DNA from 2 places in the Paraburkholderia sp. J11-2 genome. Region 1 is predicted to be linked to the other one. Evidence: riboswitches for the same ligand, from Rfam matches in the RefSeq annotation. Region 1 holds a riboswitch; the other holds the start of a gene.
What was found. A riboswitch is a leader RNA that binds a small molecule or an ion and turns the genes downstream of it on or off. The one in region 1 is predicted to bind cobalamin.
Positions count from the first base shown of each region.

Region 2: it holds a riboswitch for cobalamin, as region 1 does, so the genes downstream of both, U5A57_RS04255 (TonB-dependent receptor domain-containing protein) here and cobW (cobalamin biosynthesis protein CobW) in region 1, are expected to answer to the same signal.

Region 1 is NZ_CAJMYY010000006.1:44,211-51,271, reverse strand. It holds gene cobN (cobaltochelatase subunit CobN) at 1-3,385, opposite strand, end outside; gene cobW (cobalamin biosynthesis protein CobW) at 3,413-4,504, opposite strand; cobalamin riboswitch at 4,725-4,995, opposite strand; gene U5A57_RS10275 (cobalamin biosynthesis protein) at 5,162-5,587, shown strand; gene cobO (cob(I)yrinic acid a,c-diamide adenosyltransferase) at 5,602-6,204, shown strand; gene U5A57_RS10265 (cobyrinate a,c-diamide synthase) at 6,209-7,061, shown strand, end outside.
Region 2 is NZ_CAJMYY010000002.1:446,418-453,478, forward strand. It holds gene U5A57_RS04245 (hypothetical protein) at 1-1,235, shown strand, start outside; gene U5A57_RS04250 (hypothetical protein) at 1,232-2,560, shown strand; gene U5A57_RS04255 (TonB-dependent receptor domain-containing protein) at 2,548-4,479, opposite strand; cobalamin riboswitch at 4,580-4,762, opposite strand; gene U5A57_RS04260 (acid phosphatase) at 5,007-6,968, opposite strand.

The sequences.
Region 1 (7,061 bases):
GATAGAGGGCGGGCTGCGCCTGCGAAAAATGTCGCGCCGCCGCGGCCATGCCGCCCTGGAACTGGTAGTAGTCGTTCGAGTCGAGCAGGTCGTGTTCGCGGTTGTCCTGGTTCTGCAGCACGACGTCGAGCGTTGCGAGACGCGCGCGGAACGCGTCGCTCGCCTCGTCGCCCGCGCTCTTTTGCGCGTAGGCGTAGCCGCCCCATGCCTGGTAGGCGTTCGCGAGATCGGCGTCGGTTTGCCACTGGCGATGGTCGATCATCGACTGCAAGCCCGCGCCATAGGCGCCGGGACGCGCGCTGAACACGCGCCAGCCCGCGCGGCGGCGCGCCTCGTCGGCGGCCATGCCGCCTGCGACCAGCGCGTCGCGTTCGCGCAGCACACGTGCGCGCAACGGGTTCTGGTGCTCCGGCTCGTCGAGATCGGCCACGGCCTGCACCGCTGCGTCGAACAGATGCATCACGTTCGGAAACGCGTCGCGGAAGAAGCCCGATACGCGCAGCGTCACGTCGATACGCGGCCGGTCCAGCGCCTCGACCGGCATGATCTCGAAGTCGGTCACGCGCTGGCTGCCCGCAGCCCACTTCGGGCGCACGCCGATCAGCGCGAACGCCTGGGCGATATCGTCGCCGCCGGTGCGCATCGTGGCCGTGCCCCAGACCGAAAGCCCCACGGCGCGCGGATAATCGCCGTGCTCCTGCAAATGGCGCTCGATGAGCTGCTGCGCCGATTTCATGCCGAGCGCCCACGCGGCCTGCGTGGGGATGGCGCGCGTATCGACGGAATAGAAGTTGCGGCCCGTGGGCAGCACATCGGGACGGCCGCGCGAGGGCGAACCGCTCGGGCCCGGCGGCACGAAACGGCCTTCGAAACCGCGGCGCAGCTGGCGCATTTCCTCCGGGCCGCAGGCATCGAGGCGCGGCAGCACATCGTCGTGCAGGCGCGCGAGCACCTGCGCCGCGTGCGGCAACGATTGAGTTGACGCATCGTTTCGCTCGCCTGAGCAAACGCCTTCGATCAGCGTGGCCGCGAGCATTTCGAGGCGTTCGCGCGCATCGCCCGCGTGGCGCCATGGCGTGTCGCTAACACTTGCGAGCAGCGATGGACGCGGGCCCTGCCACGGCGCGGCCCAATCCACCGTGGCCGGATCGACCAGGTGATCGATGCGCAGGTCGCGCGCGATCGCCTCGATGAAGCCCGCGTTCGCACCCTGACCGTCCCCGCACGCGTAACGCCCTAGTGCCAGCAGCGTGTCGCAACGCTGCTGGCCTTGCGGCGATTCGCCGAACGTGTGCAGCCCGTCGCGAATCTGCGCTTCCTTCAGTTCGCACAGGTAGGCGTCGGCGCGCGTGAGGAGTTCGTCTTCGCCAGCCTGATCCGCGGGCGCGGCGACGCTCAATTCTTCGTGCAGCCGATGCTCGATGATGGTCGCAAGTATGGTCTTGCGCAGCAGCTTCGCGCGGCGCGGGTCCACCATCAATGCTTCGTAATACTCATCGACCTGACGCTCGAGGTCCTGCAACGGCCCATAGTTTTCGGCACGCGTGAGCGGCGGCATCAGATGATCGACGATCACGGCCTGGGCGCGGCGCTTGGCCTGGCTCCCCTCGCCCGGATCGTTGACGATGAACGGATACAGATGCGGCAGCGGCCCGAGCGCCATGTCGGGCCAACAGGTGTCGCCAAGCGCAACGCTCTTGCCCGGCAGCCACTCCAGATTGCCGTGCTTGCCCACGTGCGCGATGGCGTCGATGCCGAACGTCTCGCGCAGCCAGAAGTAAAACGCGAGGTACGCGTGCGGCGGCACGAGTTCGGCGTCGTGGTAGTTCGCGTAAGTGTCGTCGCCGCGCGAGCGCGAAGGCTGGATGCCCACGAACACCTGGCCGCAGCGCCAGCCCGCGATCATGAAGCGGCCGCGCCGCACCGTGGGGTCCGCTTCCGGCGCGCCCCAACGCGCGATCAGCGCGTTTTGCGCCTCGGCGGGCAACTGCGAGAAGCGCGCGCGATAGTCGTCGAGCGAAAGGCTCTGCCATGCGGGGCGCAGCGCGCGCGTGTCGGGATCGTTCGTCACGCCCTGTGTGAGGATGCGCATGAGCGCGTCGCCGTCTTCGGGTAGATCGGCTACGCGGTAGCCTTCGTCGCGCAGCATGCGCAGGATGCCGACCACCGAAGCCGGCGTGTCGAGCCCCACGCCGTTGCCAATGCGACCTTCGCTCATCGGATAGTTCGCGAGCACGAGCGCGAGCTTTTTCTCCGCGTTCGGCAGGCCGCGCAAACGGCACCAGCGGCGCGCGAGTTCGGCCACGAAAGCCACGCGTTCCAGGTCGGGCTGATAACGCACGACATCGACTTGCGTCTCTTTGCAGTGGTACGCGAGGCCCTTGAAACTGATCGCGCGCGTGATCACGCGGCCGTCCACCTCGGGCAGCGCGATATGCATGGCGATGTCGCGTGAGTTCAGGCCGTGATTGTCCTTGACCCAGTCGTCGCGGTTGCCGCCGCTCAGGATCACCTGGAGCACGGGTGCGTCGCCGGCGAGCGCGAGCGGTTCGGGGTCGTCCAGCGACGAAGCCGCAAACGCCGTGGTGTTCAGCACGAGCGAGACATCGTGCTCGGCCGCCAGTTGATCGAGCACGTCGCGGCTCAAGGTGTCCTTGAGCGAGGTGATCGCAAGCGGCAGCGGGTTCATGCCGCGCGCCAGCAGCGCGGTAATGAGCGCGTCGAAAGCGGCCGTGTTCGCGGCCTGCAAATGCGCCTTGTAAAACAGCAGCGCGACGACCGGGGCGCCGGGTTGCCAGCGCGCGCGCCATTCGTCGATGGTCGCGACGTCGCGCTGCGGACAATAGAGCGCGGCGGCCGGCAGCGCGACGGGCGGCGCAGGCTCGCTGCCCCAGTCGAAGGCGCGCCACGCGAGCGCGCGCAGAAATGATTCGGCATTCGCCGCGCCGCCTTCGCGCAGATAACGCCAGAGCAGGCGGCAAAACTCGGGCTCGGCGCGGCTCTTCGCGATGAGATTGGGGTCTTCCTGCAAGTCGCCCGAAAACATCGCGAGCAATTGCCCGCGCTGCTGCGCAAGCGAGACGACCTGCTCGATGCCGTAAGGCCAGTACGTTTCGCCGCCCAGATGATCGACCACTACCACCCGCGCATGCTGCAACACGTCTTCGACGTAGAAGTCCACCGATGCGTTCTGGCGCAGGTACGTGACGTTCGCGAGCCGCACGCCCGGGAAACCTTTGGGCAGGCGCGGCACGACGCTCGCCAGCAGCGCGAGCGTCGTATCCGCCGAACTGAGCACGACGATTTCTGCGGGCTGCTGGTCAATACGGATGACGCCCTGCGTGTCGTCGACAAAACCACCTGGCGTGGTGCGCAGCAAGTGCATGGTACGGCCTCGTCTAGCTCAGCGCGGTCACTTCGCGCCCGCGATCTGCACGTTCGCGAGCGCCGTGTCGAATGCCGCTTGCAGCGTCGTGCCATCGAGGTCTTCGCCAATCAGCACGAAGCGGCTCGCAAGCGGCTGCGTCGCGCTTTCCTGCGCGTTCCAGCGGCGGTCGAAATAGCTGTCGAAGCGGCGGCCTACACCTTGAATCACGAGACGCATCGGTGCCCCCGGCAGCGCGGCGAAGCCCTTCACGCGATAGATCGTGTGTGCATCGACGAGCTGCTGCAGCGCTTCGATCACGCTCTCGCGCGAAGCGGCCGCGCCCGACACCACGACCGAATCGAACTCGTCATGATGATGATCGGGATCGTCGCCGGAACCGTGATGGTCGTGCCGCAGATGAATGCTCTCTTCGGAAGCCGCTTCGAGCCCGAGCAGCGTATGCAGATCGAGCTTGCCGTGCTGCGCGCGCACGATCTTCACCTGCGGCGGCAGTTCTTCGCGCAGCTCGGCAATGAGCGCGTCCTGGCCCGCTTCGTCGAGCAGATCGGTCTTGTTGAGAATGACGAGATCGGCGGCCGAAAGCTGGTCTTCGAACAGCTCGTGCAGCGGCGATTCGTGATCGAGATTCGGGTCGGCGCGGCGTTGTGCGTCCACGGCCTGCGGGTTTTCGGCGAACTGGCCGCTCGCGGCGGCGGGGCCGTCCACCACGGTCACGACCGCATCGACGGTGAACGCGTTGCGAATCGACGGCCAGTTGAACGCCTGAACGAGCGGCTTGGGCAGCGCGAGGCCGGAGGTTTCGATCAGCACATGATCGATGTCGCCGCGGCGTTCGAGCAGTTTCTCCATCACCGGGAAGAACTCTTCCTGCACGGTGCAGCACAGGCAACCGTTCGCGAGTTCGTAGAGCTGGCCTTCCGTTTCGTTGCCGTTCTCGTCGCAGCCAATGCCGCAGCCGCGCAGAATTTCGCCGTCGATACCGAGTTCGCCGAACTCGTTGACGATGACCGCGACGCGCAGACCACCCGCGTGCTGGAGAATGTGACGCAGCAGCGTGGTTTTGCCGCTGCCGAGAAAGCCCGTCACGATCGTGACCGGAATCTTGCGCATTTGCATGAAGTGCTCCTTCGGCGCCAAGCCGGATAGCGGGGTGCGTCGCGTTGGCCGTTCGTGCGAGTATCTGTGTGTCGTCACGCGAGCACGCGCGTATCCGTGGAGACGCACTCACGCGTAACGATTCAAAAAAAACCTGCAGGGGGACGAACGACCAGAAACGCACCGGGGCCTCGCCCGGCCGACGCGTGAATATCATGGACCCGGCACCGCATCCCCGCAGCGCGAATCCCACGTATCTGGCCGGTATCCGGACTGACGAAACACCGCTTCGCCTTCCCGCGCGAGTGGCCTTGCGGCCGGCTCGGGCAGTGGCGTGGACTGCGTAAAGCATGGAAGCGGTTTGCGGCATTCGTTCGAACGCCGCGCTCGTTGTACCGTTGCGGGTGCAGTTCAGGTTGGCCACGCCCGAGGCGGGATGGCTCCCTGATTCCCGTTTAACTGCGCGCGCATCATGAATCGCGCGCGCGAGCACCAGAGTGCGTGCGAGTGTAGGCGCGGGGGGCTTGCGCGTCAAGGAAGGCGTGGGAAGCCGCAAAAGCGTGTGCTATCGTAGCGCGCATCCGGCAACGGCCGGAATACGACTGTTTTGCTTGCTCCGCTCCCGCCGTGAATTCTGTCGAAAATCGCGCCACGCGCGCAGCTTCATTCGAAACCACGCTGGAGCCCGCACAGCGCGCGCCGTCGCTCGCGCTCGGCATTGGCTGCCGGCGCGGCGTGACGCTTGCGCAGGTCGACGCCGCCGTGCGCGCCGCGCTCGGTGCGTGCCCGCTCGAAAGCGTGACCTCCGTGGCCACGCTCGACGTCAAAGCCGGTGAGCCCGCGCTACAGGCGTTTTGCGCGGCGCATGCGCTGCCGCTGTACACGTTCACGCGGGAGCAAATCGCCGCGACGCCCACGATCGCGCCGCCCTCCGCTGCTGCCCAAGCGCAATTCGGCGTGGACGGCGTGTGCGAGCCCTGCGCGCGTCTCGCGGCGGGCGGCGGTCCGCTCGTGCGCGGCAAGCTGGCGCTCGACGGCGTAACGGTCGCGATCGCCAGCACGCTGCAAAACCCGGCAAACACGCAAGCGAAAGCCCCGCAATAAACCCACTCACGACGATGAAAACCGATCCCGAATCGCACCAACGCATGACGCAACGCCGCCGCGAGGGCCACGAGAAAAAACAGGCCGCCGCAACGCACGAAAAGGGCCTCCTGATCGTCAACACCGGCAACGGCAAGGGCAAGAGCACGGCAGCGTTCGGCATGGCCGTGCGCATGCTCGGCCACGGCATGAAGCTCGGTGTCGTGCAGTTCATCAAGGGCGCGCTGCATACGGCCGAACGCGATTTTCTCGGCAGCGTCGCGCACTGCGACTTCGTGACCATGGGCGACGGCTACACCTGGAACACGCAGAATCGCGACGGCGACATCGCCACCGCGCGCAAGGGCTGGGACGAAGCAAAGCGCATGATCGAAAGCGGCGAGTACGCGATGGTGATCCTCGACGAGCTCAACACGGTGCTCAAATACGAGTACCTGCCGCTCGACGAAGTGCTCGGCGTGATCGCGTCGCGCGCGCCGCACGTGCACGTGGTCGTGACGGGCCGCCATGCGCCCGACGCGCTGATCGAAGCCGCCGACCTCGTCACGGAAATGCGCCTCGTGAAGCATCCGTATCGCGAGCAAGGCGTGAAGGCGCAAAAGGGCGTGGAGTTTTGAGCGCATGAGCGCAACGCTTGCCTGCCCCGCGCTGTTCATCAGCGCGCCCGCTTCGGGCCAGGGCAAAACCACGCTCACGGCGGGCCTCGCGCGCCTGCACCGCCGTGCGGGCCGGCGCGTACGCGTGTTCAAGACCGGGCCGGATTTTCTCGACCCCACGATCCTCGCGCGCGCGAGCGGCGCACCCGTGCTCTCGCTCGACCTGTGGATGGTGGGCGAACAGGCGTGCCGCGCCCTGCTCGTGCAGGCCGCGCGCGAAGCCGACCTGATCCTCATCGAAGGCGTCATGGGTCTGTTCGACGGCACGCCGAGCAGCGCCGATCTCGCCACCACGTTCGGCGTGCCGGTGGCCGCTGTCGTGAGCGCGAAGTCGATGGCGCAGACGTTCGGCGCGATTGCGTTCGGGCTCGCGCGTTTTCGGCCCGAAGTGCCGTTTCATGGCGTGCTGGCAAACCGCGTGGGCTCGCCGCGCCACGCGCAGATGCTGCAGGAGGCCTTGCCCGCCGACGTGCGCTGGCTGGGGCACGTAACGAGCGAAGCCATGATGACGCTGCCCGATCGCCATCTCGGCCTGCATCAGGCCGCGGAGATCGACGACCTCGACGCGCGCATCGAGCGCGCCGCCGACGCGCTCGCGCAAACCGCGCTCGCGGAATTGCCGCCTCCGGTGGAATTTTCATATTCTTCGCATGACGAAGTAATTCCTCGCCTGCTCGAAGACCGCCATATCGCCATTGCACGCGACGCCGCGTTCTCGTTTCTCTATCCCGCGAACATTGCGTTGCTCGAAACGCTCGGCGCAAGCGTGAGCTACTTTTCGCCGCTCGCGAACGAGCCCGCGCCCGCCAACGCCGATG
Region 2 (7,061 bases), on a different contig from region 1:
CAACGGCCTGGACCTCGAGATTGCGCCGCTGGGCAGGCAATCCCCACGTTCGTTTTGCCGTGCCGACACTGATCTTCTTCGCGGCAATGATCCGCCGCAGTCACGACGATGCGGCCGTTTTCCTGATGGCGGTCCTCGCCATCTACGTTGCGGCCGAGCATTTCGTGGCGCTGCAACAGCAGCACGCGACGGCGCGCTCGATACTGTGGGAAATGAGCCAGCAGGCCGAGGAGATCAAGAAACATACGAGTGGTTTAGGCGCGTTGCAGACCGATCTGAAGCGACGCGCGACGGAAGTCGGCGACGTCATCGCGGAACTGAACCGGCAGGTTGGCAGCATCAGAAATTCACTGGGTACACCTTATAGTCAGAGGCAGCTCTACAAGGCCTATGGTGTTCCGGTGGACCCGCGCCGTGCAACGACGCCGAAGGGCTACGGGGCGGGAATCTATGCCGTCTACCGCTTGCTCGATATCGACGGGGAATGGCTGGATGCCCCGCGCAAGCAGAAGTGGCCGCTCTACTTCGACAAGAACCCGCCCCGCGAAACCTTGTACTCCGCGTTGATGCGGGGGCGCCGCGACAGGGTGCTGATCATCACCGACATGCCGCTCAGGCTCGTGAAGCCATGGAGCGATGCCAGCGAGCCGGATAGGGACCGTGCAACGGACTTTCTCCGTTTTATCGGACTCGTGTGGCATACGGTGGTGCTGGAGCAGGCGGCGCGCGACCTTCAGGCGGAACACGGGGTGCGTGCGAATTACGACGTGAGGGTTGGCGATTCGTCGAACTGGATGCATGTTGTCGACGGCACCGTTTATCAATTGCTCGGAAAGCCGCCGGGTCAGGTCTATCTTCGCGATCTCACGCTCGACATCACGCGCGAGGGCGAGCGCACGGGGATGAATCTCGTGAGCTGGGCCGTGGAGGACATCATGCGCTCGGCTTCGCGCGCGGCCAGTGCGTGCGACTATATTTGCGCTGTGTTCTCCCAGGTATTGATGATCAGGCGCTTGTACCAGATGGATCTTCCCTTGCTGCCTGGCATCGTCGACCAGATCCTGCTCGATATCGGTTTCGGCGACTGGCTGCAGTTCCAGGACGGCTTTGTCGAGAAGTGGAGCGAAACGGATGCGAAGACCGTGTTTCGCGGGCTGATCGAGAAGTTTCTTGTCGGTCTCGCCGACGACAAGGGCACGCTTACCGCCAGCCTCATTTACCGGGAGCTGCAATGAACGACGCCGCAAGGCCCGAACCGGTACCGGTTTCGCAGCTTTCAGTGATGGCAAGGCACATCGACGACCTTGCCGAGCGCGTCTACGCGAAGCTGGTGACCCGCCAGCCCGACGGCAAGTGGACGTTGCACGACCCGGAACTGGTCGCGCAGCGCGTGGCGCGCGAACTGGCCGGGGAAGACCATGAAGAGAGCGCAGCAAAGCGCGAGGCGGCGCAGCCGTCCGACCTGCCGCTTCAGACGCTGGCCGAAGTGTTCCTGCAGTCGGTTGAATTGCTGATGGCCTCGCCGCACGAGCCCGACAGCAAGAGCGCGCTCCTGACGTGGTGCGGAAAATCGCCGGACACTTCGATAGGCGAGTCGGAGCAGATCCGCGTCGACTTGCTGACGACGAGCTGGCTCGGCCTGCATTTCGTGGGGATTCCGTTCAGCATTCCATGGGAGCGGGTGCGCCGCTGGGCCGACGAAGAGGGCGGCGGTTTGCCGAATGGGGCCTGTATTGGCAAGGCGATTGGCGATATCGTACGCGACGCTCGCAAGCACAACGAACGAATGAAGCGCGAGGAAAGCAGTGCCGCTCGCGCCGTGCGGCCAACCGGCGCCGCGCAAACGCCTGCCGAAAACGCGGCTGCGGCCAAGGTTGCCGCGGGGGCGGGCGGCGTAGTGCAGTCGGCGCGCAACCCCGCGCTGATCGTGTTTTCCGGGTTGCCGCTTCTATTGTTTCCCGAATTGCTGCGCGGTGAGCCTCGCGAGGGGTGCACGCCCAACGGGGCGCATATCCTGGGCCGATGCTATGAGCTTCTGCAACTGGTGCTTTATTTGCGGGCCGGGTTCCAGATTCTGTATTGCGTAAAGGAGGACATCGTTGTCGAATGCCTGCGCTTCGTCCATGCGCAACACAACGCTACGCCGACAAAAGAGAGCGCGTGGAAGATATGGCAGCACGCGCTGGAGTGGCTGCAGAATCTGGTTCCTGCGCCAGTGCTCGAACGCCAATACGTGTGCGTGATGGAAGATCCGCTCATGCCTGCGTGCTTCATCAATCACGAGCGCGGGCTCTATACGGTCGAAACGCCGATGGCGAACGAAGACCGGAGCCGCCAGGGCCGCCGGCAGGGCGAAATGCCGCTGCCTGCGAGCTATATGCGTGAGATCCGGCGCTTGCTGTACATCGAACACCTGACGGCAGGTGGCGGGCTGAGCAAGGCGACCAACCTGTTGAGCAAGGACGCCAATTACCACGAAGCGGTCTTCAGGAATATCTGGAGCCGGTGCCAGGCGGAGAACCGCCGTCCAGCCGCTGGCTCCGATCCTCAAAACGTATAAGTGACCTTCCCAAACGCCGTGCGCCCGAGCGTGTTGTACCCGTACGCGGTCACATATTGCCGGTTGAACACGTTCGCGAGCGTGGCCGAAAGCGCGAGATGCGCATTGACCTTGTACGACGCGCGCAGGCTCACCGTCGTCCACGAAGGCAGGTAGATCGTGTTGAGCTGGTCGTCGAACGTCGAGCCGTTATACAGCAGCGAAACGCCGGTGCTGAGCGCGTGGAGCTGGAACTCGTCCCACGTGTGATCCACGCTCAGGCTCACCGTCTGGCGCGGGCGGCGATTGAGCCAGGTCTGGTCGGTCACGTCCTGCGGATTCAGAATCCCCACCGTGAGGCTCACCGGCGTGGACTTGCCGAGCGCGCCCTTGTACGAGAGGTCGAGACCCTGAATGTGCGCGCGGCCCACGTTCACAGGCAGGAAGGTCTGCGAGTTGTACGTGATGAGGTCGTGTACGCGCGTGTCATACACCGCGGCCGTGAACGTGCCGATCGACGTGGTCGCATCGAGCGCCGCCTCGACCGAGTCGCTGCGCTCGGGCAGCAGGTTGGGGTTCGAGTAGCCTGGATAGTACAGGTCGTTGAACGTGGGCAGACGGAACGCATTGCCATACGAAACGCGCGCCGTGTAGACCGGCGTGATCGCCCACGAGAGCGCGACGTTGCCCGTATTGACCGACTCCCCCTGCACGATCTCGTGCCGCCCCGCGAGGAACAGCGTGACGGGCCCGAGCGTCGTGGACTGATGCATCGACACGGCGGAATCGTTGCGTGCGGGCAGGCCGCCCGGCACATCCACAGGCAGAAACGCCAGTTCGCGCGTGTAGTCGTAGGCGAGCTTGGTCTCGCCGTCGAGCGGCATGCCGAAGAGCGTGTGGCCCCTTTCCTGATGCGTGAGCGACGTGGAGGTGGCAAAGCGCGTCGAATCGATCTCGTCGGTCGGGATCGTCGGGTCGTTCGAATAGAGGAACTGACGGTCGGTGGCGTACCCCACCGACTGATCGAACTGCGTGGTCGGCGTGATGTCGAGGTGGAACGCGAGGCCGGTCGTGAGCTGGTTGTCGCGCTGGCGGTCGTTGCCACCCGCGTTGTCGTAGGAGAGATCGGAGCGGTGATAAAGCGCGAAGGTCGAGATCGACCAGTTGTCGTGCGCGTAGCCAAGGCGCGCGTCCAGGTTCTGCGCGTGGTAAGGGTTGCGGCCGGCTTCGTGGCCGTAGGCCCAGGGCTGCGTCGCGTCGATGCCGGCCGTGTTGTAGTCGTGCAGACCCAGCGAATACGTGAGTCCGCTCAACGCGGCAAGCGGCCCGGTCGAGCCGATCGTGCCCGAGGTGCGCACCTGCGTGTCGAAGGTCTTGTTCGAGCCGCCGCCGAACGACACGGTGGTCTGGTTCGGCTGGTTCGACGCATGGCGCGTGAAGAGCTGCACGACGCCGCCCACGGCGTCCGCGCCGAACGAGGCGGCCGCGGGGCCCGAGATCACCTCCACGCGGTCGAACGAGTCCGTCGCAAGATCGCCCCATTCGGCCGTGCCGGTGGTGACGGAGCCCACGCGTATGCCGTCGATGAACACAGCCACCTGGTCCGCCGACGACCCGCGGATGCTCACGCCCGTGTACGACCCAGGCCCGCCGGTCTGCGAGACGGTGACGCCGGGCAGCGTGGCGAGCGCCTGCGCGATACCGGGGTCGATGGGGGAGACGCGGTCGAGGTCGGCGCGCGTGAGCACCTGGGTGGTCGCGTAGCGCTGGTCGAACGATTGCGGCAGATGCTGCGTGTCGCCCACGACGAGGATATTGGGCAGCGTGGTGTCGTCGGTGGTTTGCTGCTGGGCCTGGGCGGGCGATGCGTCGGCGGCATGCGCGGTTTGCCACGCACAGGCGAGCGCGGCGGAAGTCAAAACGAACTGGCGAAACTTCATGATGCGGTGGCTGGAAACAGCGCTTGTTCAGGGCTGTCCTTGCAACGGGCGGCCGCCGCACGGGCGGTGCTTGCGCATTGGGGATCCCCGCCCGCTGCGGCTGCTGGACTCGGCTGATGGCAGGTCTCCTGGCTCGCGGGTCGACGTCCGTTGCCGGCCTTCCCGGTTTCCCAGTGGCCCGCTCTGGCATGGACTCGCCGCTGACAGTTGCGGGGGCAGCCGCAGTCTTGCACTGCGTTCCCTTTTGATCCCGTCGCCGGGAACCATCAGCGCGCAAGGGTAATGGCCGCGCATTGCGCGCGTCAACCTTTGCCGGGTGCGGTGTGGCGAAAACACCCGGTTTGGTCTGCCCCCTGGCGCCACGCGTTGACCGATGGACGTGCGCTGTTATGCGGGTGTCTCACGGCACGCGATCTCGTGCCGTTGACGGAGGGGCGAGAGAGGCGCTTGCGCAAGCCCCGGTGTTCAGTGCATAAAGCACGGCCCCGAACCATTGTGATCCGGGGCCGCTTTCCAGTGTGGCTACATCACGAAGCCGAGAGCTTCACCGCCACGCCGGTCGAAGAATAAACGGGCGTGGCCTTGAAGCCATCCACAGTGACGGTCGCGAACTTGACCGACGCGCCGCTGCCGTCGATCAGGTCGATCGTGTCGCCTGCCTTCGGCGCATAGCCGTTCACGAACTTCACGTGCAGCGTGCCGCCCGCCACCGTGAGCTGGCCGCCCACGCGCAGGCGTCCGCCGCCGTTGCCGTCGATGTCGAGTTCGAGCGTCGTGCTGTCGAGCTGCGTGTACTTGCCCGCTACCGTCAACGGCGCGGCCGCCGCGACGGTCACGCTGCCGCCGGAGCCCACGTACACATCGCCGTTGCCGAACGCCGTGGCCGACGCGGCCGCGAGCACGCCGCCGCTCACCTGCGAGCCGCCCGTGTAACTGTTGTTGCCCGCGAGCGTGAGCGTGCCGCTGCCCTGCAGCGTGAGCTTGCCCGAGCCGGCAATGTCGTTGCGCCAGGTGTCGGCGGCGTTGAAGCCGCCCTGGCTTGCGTCCATTGCGACGATCACGTTGCCGTTGAATGCGCCATAACCATCGGCAGCACTAAACATGTTCAGACGGCCCCAGCCTTCGGAGTCGTCCATGACCGGATAGCCCGAGACGACTTCGGTCGTCTTCAGCACGACGCGGCGCTGGTTGGCGCTCAGATACGGGAAGCGCGTTTCGAGCAGCACCTCGGCGCCCTTGGGTACGACAGGCGGCGCTTCGGTCGATTCGATCTGGCTGAAGCCGAACGTCATGCGGCGCGCGAATTCCGTCTTGTTGGTCGCATAGTCGGCGAAGCGGTCAGTCGCGCTCGTGCCCGAATGCGCGAAGGTCGAGAAGGTCGTGGTGCTCGTGCCGGTTGCCTGTTCGAGCGCGCTGTGCGCTTGCGCGTAGGCCGTGTTCTTGAGCGTGGCGTTCGCGGGGTCGTAGAGATTCGCGGCCGTGGCGGCCAGCGCGAACATGCGTCCGCCGATCACGTCGAGCGGCGAATGCATGCCCGCAAGAATGCGGTTCTCGCCGAGTTCGAGGCCGCGGCTCGCCATTTCCTGGTAACGCTCGGGCACGAGGTAGGCCATCGTCATCGCGTCGCGCATGGCTTCGGCTTCATGGCCGCTGATGAAGCCGCCGTCGGTCGAAGGCGTCGTGCTGATCGCCGGCACGAGCGTGGGGTCGACCACGACGCTCGTGCTCCAGCGGAATGGCCGCGCGTATTTGTAGAAGCGCTTGGCGGGTTCGGTCGAGGCGTTGTTGCCCATGGTGTTGAGCAGGTCCACCACCTTGCCGAACGTCGCGTTGCTCGTGCTGCCCACGCCCGTGTTGTTGCCCGAGTCGTTGTAGAGCGTGGTGGTTGCGTCAGCGGGAATCGACGTGATGCTCGTGGTTTGCTGCGCGGCCGCGCGCCAGGCGGCGGTGAGCGGGCCCATGCCGTCGGTCACGCTGTAGCCCTTGCCGCGGCGGTCGTCGTAGTAGGCGGCGTCCGCTTGCGCCTGGGTGCGCTGTGTCGTTGCGCTCACAACGTACTGGATGTTCGCGTTCAACACGGTGCTGTTGAGAATCGTGCCGTTGGGCGTGCCGTCGGTGGGCACGCCCGTCCATGTGGACTGCACGACTGCGGGGAACGTGCCGTTGGCGGGGGCGGAAACGCCTGCGTCCACGAGCAGCGTGAGCGGCTGCCACAGATCGAGAAAGCGCGCCACCACGCGCACGCCCGCGTTGGTCGCGAGCGTGGCGTAGCGCGCGTCGCCGCGCTGGTTGGTCGCGATGTTGTCGACGAAGGCGGGCACGTCGGGAATCGGTGCGTTGTCCACGAAGCCGGGGTCGGCGGGCGGCGCGGGGATGACGGCGGTGCTGGCGGGGTCGCTATTGCCGCCGCCGCAGGCGGTTAGTGCAGCAATGCTGGTAAGCACTGCCAGGTAGAGTGGCAGCGCAATTCGGTGGTGTGATGCGGACATGCTGAGGGCTCCGTCGTCGTGGTTGATGCTGTGTGGTGATGGCAGACTGACGGCGGCGAATTATGCTTACCCTCGATTACTCCCTAATTACCA